One region of the Bradyrhizobium xenonodulans genome, then DNA from elsewhere that is predicted to be linked to it. Evidence: predicted binding sites of a transcription regulator. Region 1 holds the regulator's gene; the other holds the start of a gene.

Evidence for each region. The regulator PhoB, encoded in region 1, activates phosphate uptake and scavenging genes when phosphate is short. The targets are predictions, from matches to a motif close to TGTCATNNANCTGTCAT.
Region 2: the regulator PhoB is predicted to act here: its motif matches at 1,354-1,370, upstream of I3J27_RS20295 (glycerophosphodiester phosphodiesterase family protein).

The regions. Positions count from the first base shown of each region.
Region 1 covers NZ_CP089391.1:7,938,190-7,941,701, reverse strand. The annotation lists gene pstB (phosphate ABC transporter ATP-binding protein PstB) at 1-710, shown strand, start outside; gene phoU (phosphate signaling complex protein PhoU) at 722-1,438, shown strand; gene phoB (phosphate regulon transcriptional regulator PhoB) at 1,461-2,168, shown strand; gene I3J27_RS37535 (GcrA family cell cycle regulator) at 2,271-2,783, opposite strand; gene I3J27_RS37530 (aspartate aminotransferase family protein) at 3,238-3,512, shown strand, end outside.
Region 2 covers NZ_CP089391.1:4,312,938-4,316,449, reverse strand. The annotation lists gene adh (aldehyde dehydrogenase) at 1-1,302, shown strand, start outside; gene I3J27_RS20295 (glycerophosphodiester phosphodiesterase family protein) at 1,488-2,840, shown strand; gene pdhA (pyruvate dehydrogenase (acetyl-transferring) E1 component subunit alpha) at 3,095-3,512, shown strand, end outside.

The DNA of each region.
Region 1 (3,512 bases):
AGCACCACGCGCTGAAGAACATCAACCTGGCGCTCGGCACCAACCGCGTCACGGCGTTCATCGGCCCGTCGGGCTGCGGCAAGTCGACCCTGCTGCGCATCTTCAACCGGATGTACGACCTCTATCCGGGCCAGCGCGTCACCGGTCAGCTCATGCTCGACCAGACCAATATTCTCGACCCCAGGCTGGACCTCAATCTGCTGCGCGCCCGCGTCGGCATGGTGTTCCAGAAGCCGACGCCGTTCCCGATGACGATCTACGAGAACATCGCCTTCGGCATCCGCCTCTATGAAAAGATCTCCAAGTCCGAGATGGACGGCCGGGTCGAGAAGGCGCTACGCGGCGGCGCGCTGTGGAACGAGGTCAAGGACAAGCTCAACGCCTCCGGCCTGTCGCTCTCCGGCGGCCAGCAGCAGCGCCTCTGCATCGCCCGCACCGTCGCGGTGCGGCCTGAAGTGATCCTGTTCGACGAGCCCTGCTCGGCACTCGACCCGATCTCGACCGCCAAGGTCGAGGAGCTGATCCAGGAGCTGTCCGAGAACTACACGATCGCGATCGTCACCCACAACATGCAGCAGGCGGCCCGCGTCTCCGACAAGACCGCCTTCATGTATCTCGGCGAGCTGATCGAGTTCGACGACACCAGCAAGATCTTCACGTCGCCGACCGACCGGCGCACGCAGGATTACATCACCGGCCGGTTCGGCTGAGGAGACGGGACATGGGTTCTGAACATACCGCAAAAGCCTTCGACACCGACCTCCAGGAACTCACTCGCCTGGTCGCGGAGATGGGCGGCATCGCCGAGCGCATGATCGTCGATTCCGTCGACGCGCTGATCCGCCGCGACGTCGCGCTCGGCCAGCGTGTCGTCGCCATCGACGCCGAGCTCGACGCGCTCCAGAAGAAGATCGAGGAGCGCGCCGTGCTGACCATCGCGCGCCGCCAGCCGATGGCGGTGGACTTGCGCGAAATCGTCGGCGCCATGCGCGTCGCGACCGATCTCGAGCGCATCGGCGACCTCGCCAAGAACATGGGCAAGCGCGTCGCGGCGCTGGAGACCGATTTCCATCCGCTCAAGCTGTTCCGCGGCCTCGAGCACATGACCGACCTCGTGCAGCAGCAGGTCAAGTCGGTGCTGGACGCCTATGCCGCGCACGATCTGCCGGCGGCGATGGCGGTGTGGAAGGGCGACGAGGAAGTCGACGCCATCTGCACCTCGCTGTTCCGCGAGCTCCTCACCTACATGATGGAGGATCCGCGCAACATCTCGTTCTGCATCCATCTGATGTTCTGCGCCAAGAACATCGAGCGTATCGGCGACCACGCCACCAACATCGCCGAGACCGTGTTCTACATGATCGAGGGCCAGGCGATCACCGACAAGCGGCCGAAGGGCGACATGACGACGTTCGCCACGACGGTCCCGAATACTTGAAGACTTAAGGAGCGACGACACCATGGGCGCACGCATTATGGTGGTTGAGGACGAGGAAGCTCTCACCGAGCTTCTCCGCTACAACCTCGAAGGCGACGGCTATGACGTCGAGACGGTGATGCGCGGCGACGACGCCGACACCCGCCTCAAGGAGCACATTCCCGATCTGATCGTGCTCGACTGGATGCTGCCGGGGCTCTCCGGCATCGAGCTGTGCCGGCGGCTTCGCACCCGTCCCGAGACCAAGCAGCTCCCGATCATCATGCTCACCGCGCGCGGCGAGGAGAGCGAGCGGGTGCGGGGACTTGCGACCGGCGCCGACGACTACATCGTCAAGCCGTTCTCGGTGCCTGAGCTGCTGGCGCGCGTGAAGGGCCTGCTGCGGCGCGCAAGCCCCGAGCGGCTCGCCACCGTTCTGGCCTACGGCGACATCGAGCTCGACCGCGACAAGCGCCGCGTGGCGCGCTCGGGCCGGCCGATCGATCTCGGCCCGACCGAATACCGCCTGCTGGAGTTCTTCCTGGAGCATCCGGGCCGCGTGTTCTCGCGCGAGCAACTGCTCGACAGCGTCTGGGGCCGCGACATCTACATCGACGAGCGCACCGTCGACGTACATATCGGCCGCCTGCGCAAGCTGCTCAATCTCGGCCGCGAGCAGGACCCGATCCGCACCGTCCGCGGCGCCGGTTACGCGCTGGACGACCGGTTTGCCAAGGCGGAGCAGACGTAAGGCCGGCTGCAAGCAGGCAAATAAAAAGCGCGCCGGGTGGCGCGCTTTTCTTTTTCTCGCTCGTCCTGGTTTGTGCCGGAACGATGTCGTCTGGTGCAGTGATCAGCGCGGACCCGGCTTCGGTGCCGCGCGGCGGCGATCGGCGGCCGGCTGATACGCAACCCGCGAGTGCTGGGCGCAATAGGGCAGGCCCGACAGCGCCTTGCCGCCGCAGAAGAAGAAATCCGGGCTCGAGGGATCGCCGACCGGCCAGTGGCAGGTCGCCTCGTTCAATTCCAGCAGCGACAGCCGCTGGCTCATCGGCACCACGTTGTCGTAGGTAACAGGTTCGGCCTCGACCTCGACCTCGAAGGCCTGCGCCAGCGCGGTGTTGCCGCGCGCGATCGGGCGGCTCACCCGCATCATGTGCTGCGCGGGACGCGCCTTGCGCGGCCGGGGCGCAGCAGACGAGGGGCTCTTGGCGCGGCCGGACAGACCGAGCCTGTGCACCTTGCCGATCACGGCGTTGCGGGTGACATTACCGAGCTCTGCCGCGATCTGGCTGGCCGACAATCCGGCCTCCCAGAGCTTCTTCAGTTGCTCGACGCGATCATCCGACCAGGTCAAAACCGTCATTGCACCCTTTCCTTCGCCGCGCGCCAGCCACCCTGGGGCTGCACTGCGAATGCCTAAGCCTCGAAAAACCCGTGCCGCCAGAATCCCTTAAGGCTCGCCGGGCACCGAGAGCCGCCCGAACGTTTACGCCGGTACATGAGGACTTAGAGATCAGAACTTCCGCACGAGATGTCGTATCTGACAAGCCAAACGCTACAATATGGCGTGACTCACGCGCAAGAGTCCGCCGACTCGCTTCCACATGTTCCGTGGCCAAAATCCCGCAAAATCGTCACCGCAAGACTACGGATTCAGCGTTTCGCGAGGCTTTCCGGCCGGCATTGACACCCGTCTTGCCAAGCATAAGATGCTCCCGCGTGCCGCCCTTAAAAGGCGGCACGTTTCGTTTTCCGGGCCGGTTGATGGTGCGTTGCGCAATGCACGCTCACGCCGTCCGCAACATCAAGTGACCGTCATGTCTAACAGCGCAGCACCGCATTTGCTCCCCGTTTTCGCCAGGTCCGACCTCGGTTTCGAGCGCGGCGAAGGCTGCTGGCTGATCGCGACCAATGGCGATCGCTATCTCGATTTCACCTCCGGCGTCGCAGTGAACGCGCTCGGCCATGCCCATCCCGCGCTGGTCAAGGCGTTGCAGGAGCAGGCCACCAAGCTCTGGCACATGTCGAACCTGTTCCAGAGCCCGGACGGCGAGAAGCTTGCTGCGCGTCTGTGCAACGAGAGCTTTGCGGA
Region 2 (3,512 bases), 3.6 Mb from region 1:
CGCACCAGCGTCGCCGAGCGCGCCGCGATCCTGAACCGGATCGCCGACCGCATGGAAGAGAATCTCGAGCGCCTCGCGATCGCCGAGACCTGGGACAACGGCAAGCCGATCCGCGAGACCCGCGCCGCCGACATCCCGCTCGCCATCGATCATTTCCGCTATTTCGCCGGCGTGGTGCGCGCCCAGGAAGGCTCGATCGGCGAGATCGACCATGACACCATTGCCTATCATTTCCACGAGCCACTTGGCGTGGTCGGCCAGATCATTCCCTGGAACTTCCCGCTGCTGATGGCGTGCTGGAAGCTCGCGCCCGCGCTCGCCGCCGGCAATTGCGTGGTGCTCAAGCCCGCCGAGCAGACCCCGGCCTCGATCATGGTCTGGGCCGAGATCATCGGCGATCTGCTGCCGCCCGGCGTCCTCAACATCGTCAACGGCTTTGGCCTTGAAGCCGGCAAGCCGCTCGCCTCCAGCCCGCGGATTGCAAAAATCGCCTTCACCGGCGAGACCACAACGGGCCGGCTGATCATGCAATATGCCAGCCAGAACCTGATCCCGGTGACGCTGGAGCTCGGCGGCAAGTCGCCGAACATCTTCTTCAACGACGTCACGGCCGAGGACGATGATTTCTTCGACAAGGCGATCGAAGGCTTCGTCATGTTCGCGCTGAACCAGGGCGAGGTCTGCACCTGTCCGAGCCGGGCGCTGGTCCACGCCGACATCTACGACCGCTTCATGGAGCGGGCGCTGAAGCGCGTCGCCGCGATCAAGCAGGGCGACCCGCGCGACGCCGCCACCATGATCGGTGCGCAGGCCTCCGGCGAGCAGCTTGCGAAAATTCTCTCCTACATCGACATCGGCAAGCAGGAGGGCGCCAAGGTGCTGGCCGGCGGCGGACGCGCCGAGCTCGCCGGCGATCTCGCCGGCGGCTTCTACGTCCAGCCGACCGTGTTCGAGGGCCACAACAAGATGCGCATCTTCCAGGAGGAGATCTTCGGCCCCGTCGTCTCGGTCACGACCTTCAAGACCGACGAGGAGGCGCTTGCGATCGCCAACGACACGCTCTACGGCCTCGGCGCCGGCGTCTGGAGCCGCGATGCCAATCGCTGCTACCGCTTCGGCCGGGAGATCCAGGCCGGCCGCGTCTGGACCAACTGCTACCATGCCTATCCCGCGCATGCTGCGTTCGGTGGCTACAAGCAGTCGGGCGTCGGTCGCGAGACCCACAAGATGATGCTCGATCACTACCAGCAGACCAAGAACCTGCTGGTCAGCTACAGCCCCAAGAAGCTCGGCTTCTTCTGATCGGGCAGGATCGGACAGGAGAGGGCGGCGCAAATCTGCGCCGCCCGGCCCCGTCATCCCACTGTCAGAGTCTTGCGACAAGACGGCAGCGCCGCTCCCATTCGGGGTCGGCGCTGCTGGCATTCGCGGCAATGCCAGGCAAAGACGGAGGCTTGGTGATGCGGGACGGTCGTTCAGGACGGTCAATGCGTATTGGAGCGATGCTGTTCGGCGTGGCCCTGCTGCCGCTGTCGATGGCCTTCGCACAGTCCGGCCCGGCGCCATCAGGCGCAAAACCCTTCCTGACCGTCGACGGCAAGCCGCCACTGATCCTCGGCCATCGCGGCCTGCCGGGACTGGTCGCTGAAGAGACCGAGGCCTCGTATGACCTCGCCGCTGCGCTGGGAACCGACGCGCTCGAAGAGGATTTGCACCTGACCAAGGATTGCGTTCTGGTCGTGCGTCATAATCCCTGGCTGAGCGACAACACCAATGTTACGGAGGTGGCGAAGACCAATGCGGCCGTTGCGGCCCGCAAGCGCACGGTATCAGGTGTGCGCGTCAAGGCCCCGTCTGCGACCGGCACGCCTGCCGACTACCTCACGGATCTCACCGATCCGGCCGATCCCAAATCGGTGCTGAAGTCACTGATCGTGGATGGCGAAGACCATACCAATGACTGGTCGGTCACCGATTTCACCATGGCCGAGCTGAAGAGCTGGATCGGCGGCACCACCTATGATGCGGCCAACGAGCGGCCAAAAGTCTTCAACGGCAAATTCCCGGTCATCAGTTTCCAGGACGTCATCGACATCGCCAAGGCCAGGAGCAAGGAGACCGGACGTTCCATCCTCGTCTATCCCGAGACCAAGAACCCGACCTGGAACAATGCTCAGGCGATCGCGAACGGCTGCGGCGCGCCCGGCAGCCGTCCGCTCGAGGATGCCCTGATCAAGATCATTGGGGAGAACGGCCTCAACACCAAGGACGCGCCGATCCTGGTTCAGAGCTTCGAGCCCGGCAGCCTCAAATATATGCGCAGCCATGGGCTTCAGACCCGGCAGGTCCAGCTCATTGACGGTAACGGCATCGACTTCAAGACCGGCAAGGTGCTGCTCGACAACATCACCAATTCGCGTCCGTTCGACTGGACGGCCGCGGGCGATGCGCGTCTGTACGATGCGATGCTGACGCCTGAGGGCCTTGCCGAGATCAAGACCTATGCCGACGGTATCGGTCCGTGGAAGGCCTATATCGTTCCGCTCAAGATTGCGCCGTGGAAGGACAGCAACGCCGACGGCACACCCTACAAGGGATCGACGCCGGACGCTTCGACGCAGGAGGCGACCAGCCTGATCGCCGACGCGCACAAGCTCGGCCTGTTCGTGCACGTCTTCACGTTCCGCAACGAGAAGAAATATCTCGCGGCCGATTATCGCGGCGATCCCGGCCTTGAATATCTCAAATTCTTCCGTCTCGGCGTCGACGGGGTCTTCACCGATTTCACGCATACCGGCGTTGCGGCCCGTGCAGCGTATTTGCGCGAGCTGGGCTGGTAGGCGGCGCGGCGAATCGGGCACGCGCGAGGGCTCGGACCCGCGGATGAGCGGCCCGAATTTCCTTGCGTCGGCTGCTCGTGCCTCCTTCACTGAGGCGTGAGCTAAAGTTGCCTGATCAAGCCCAAAGGTTTTGCAAAGTTTCGGCCACGTTGCAGTGCGGCATAATGAAAGTCGTGCCATGCCGCCGCGGTGCTTTCCAACGGCGTTTGACTTGGGTTAGAGAGGGCTGAAGTTTTCTCTGACCCGGAATTCCCATGGCCGCACCCAAGAAAGCCGCCGCAGGCGCTGCACAGGACAAGACCGACGGCGGCTCGCCCCCGGAATTCACCAAAGAGCAGGAGCTCAAGGCGCTCCGCGAGATGCTCCTGATCCGGCGGTTTGAGGAAAAGGCCGGCCAGCTCTACGGCATGGGTGCGATCGGCGGTTTCTGCCATCTCTATATCGGCCAGGAGGCCGTGGTGGTCGGCATGCAGATGGCCCTCAAGGAGGGCGATCAGGTCATCACCGGCTATCGCGATCACGGCCATATGCTTGCCACCGGCATGGACGCCAACGGCGTCATGGCCGAGCTCACGGGCCGCCGCGGCGGCTATTCCAAGGGCAAGGGCGGCTCCATGCACATGTTCAGCAAGGAGAAGCACTTTTACGGCGGTCACGGCATCGTCGGCGCCC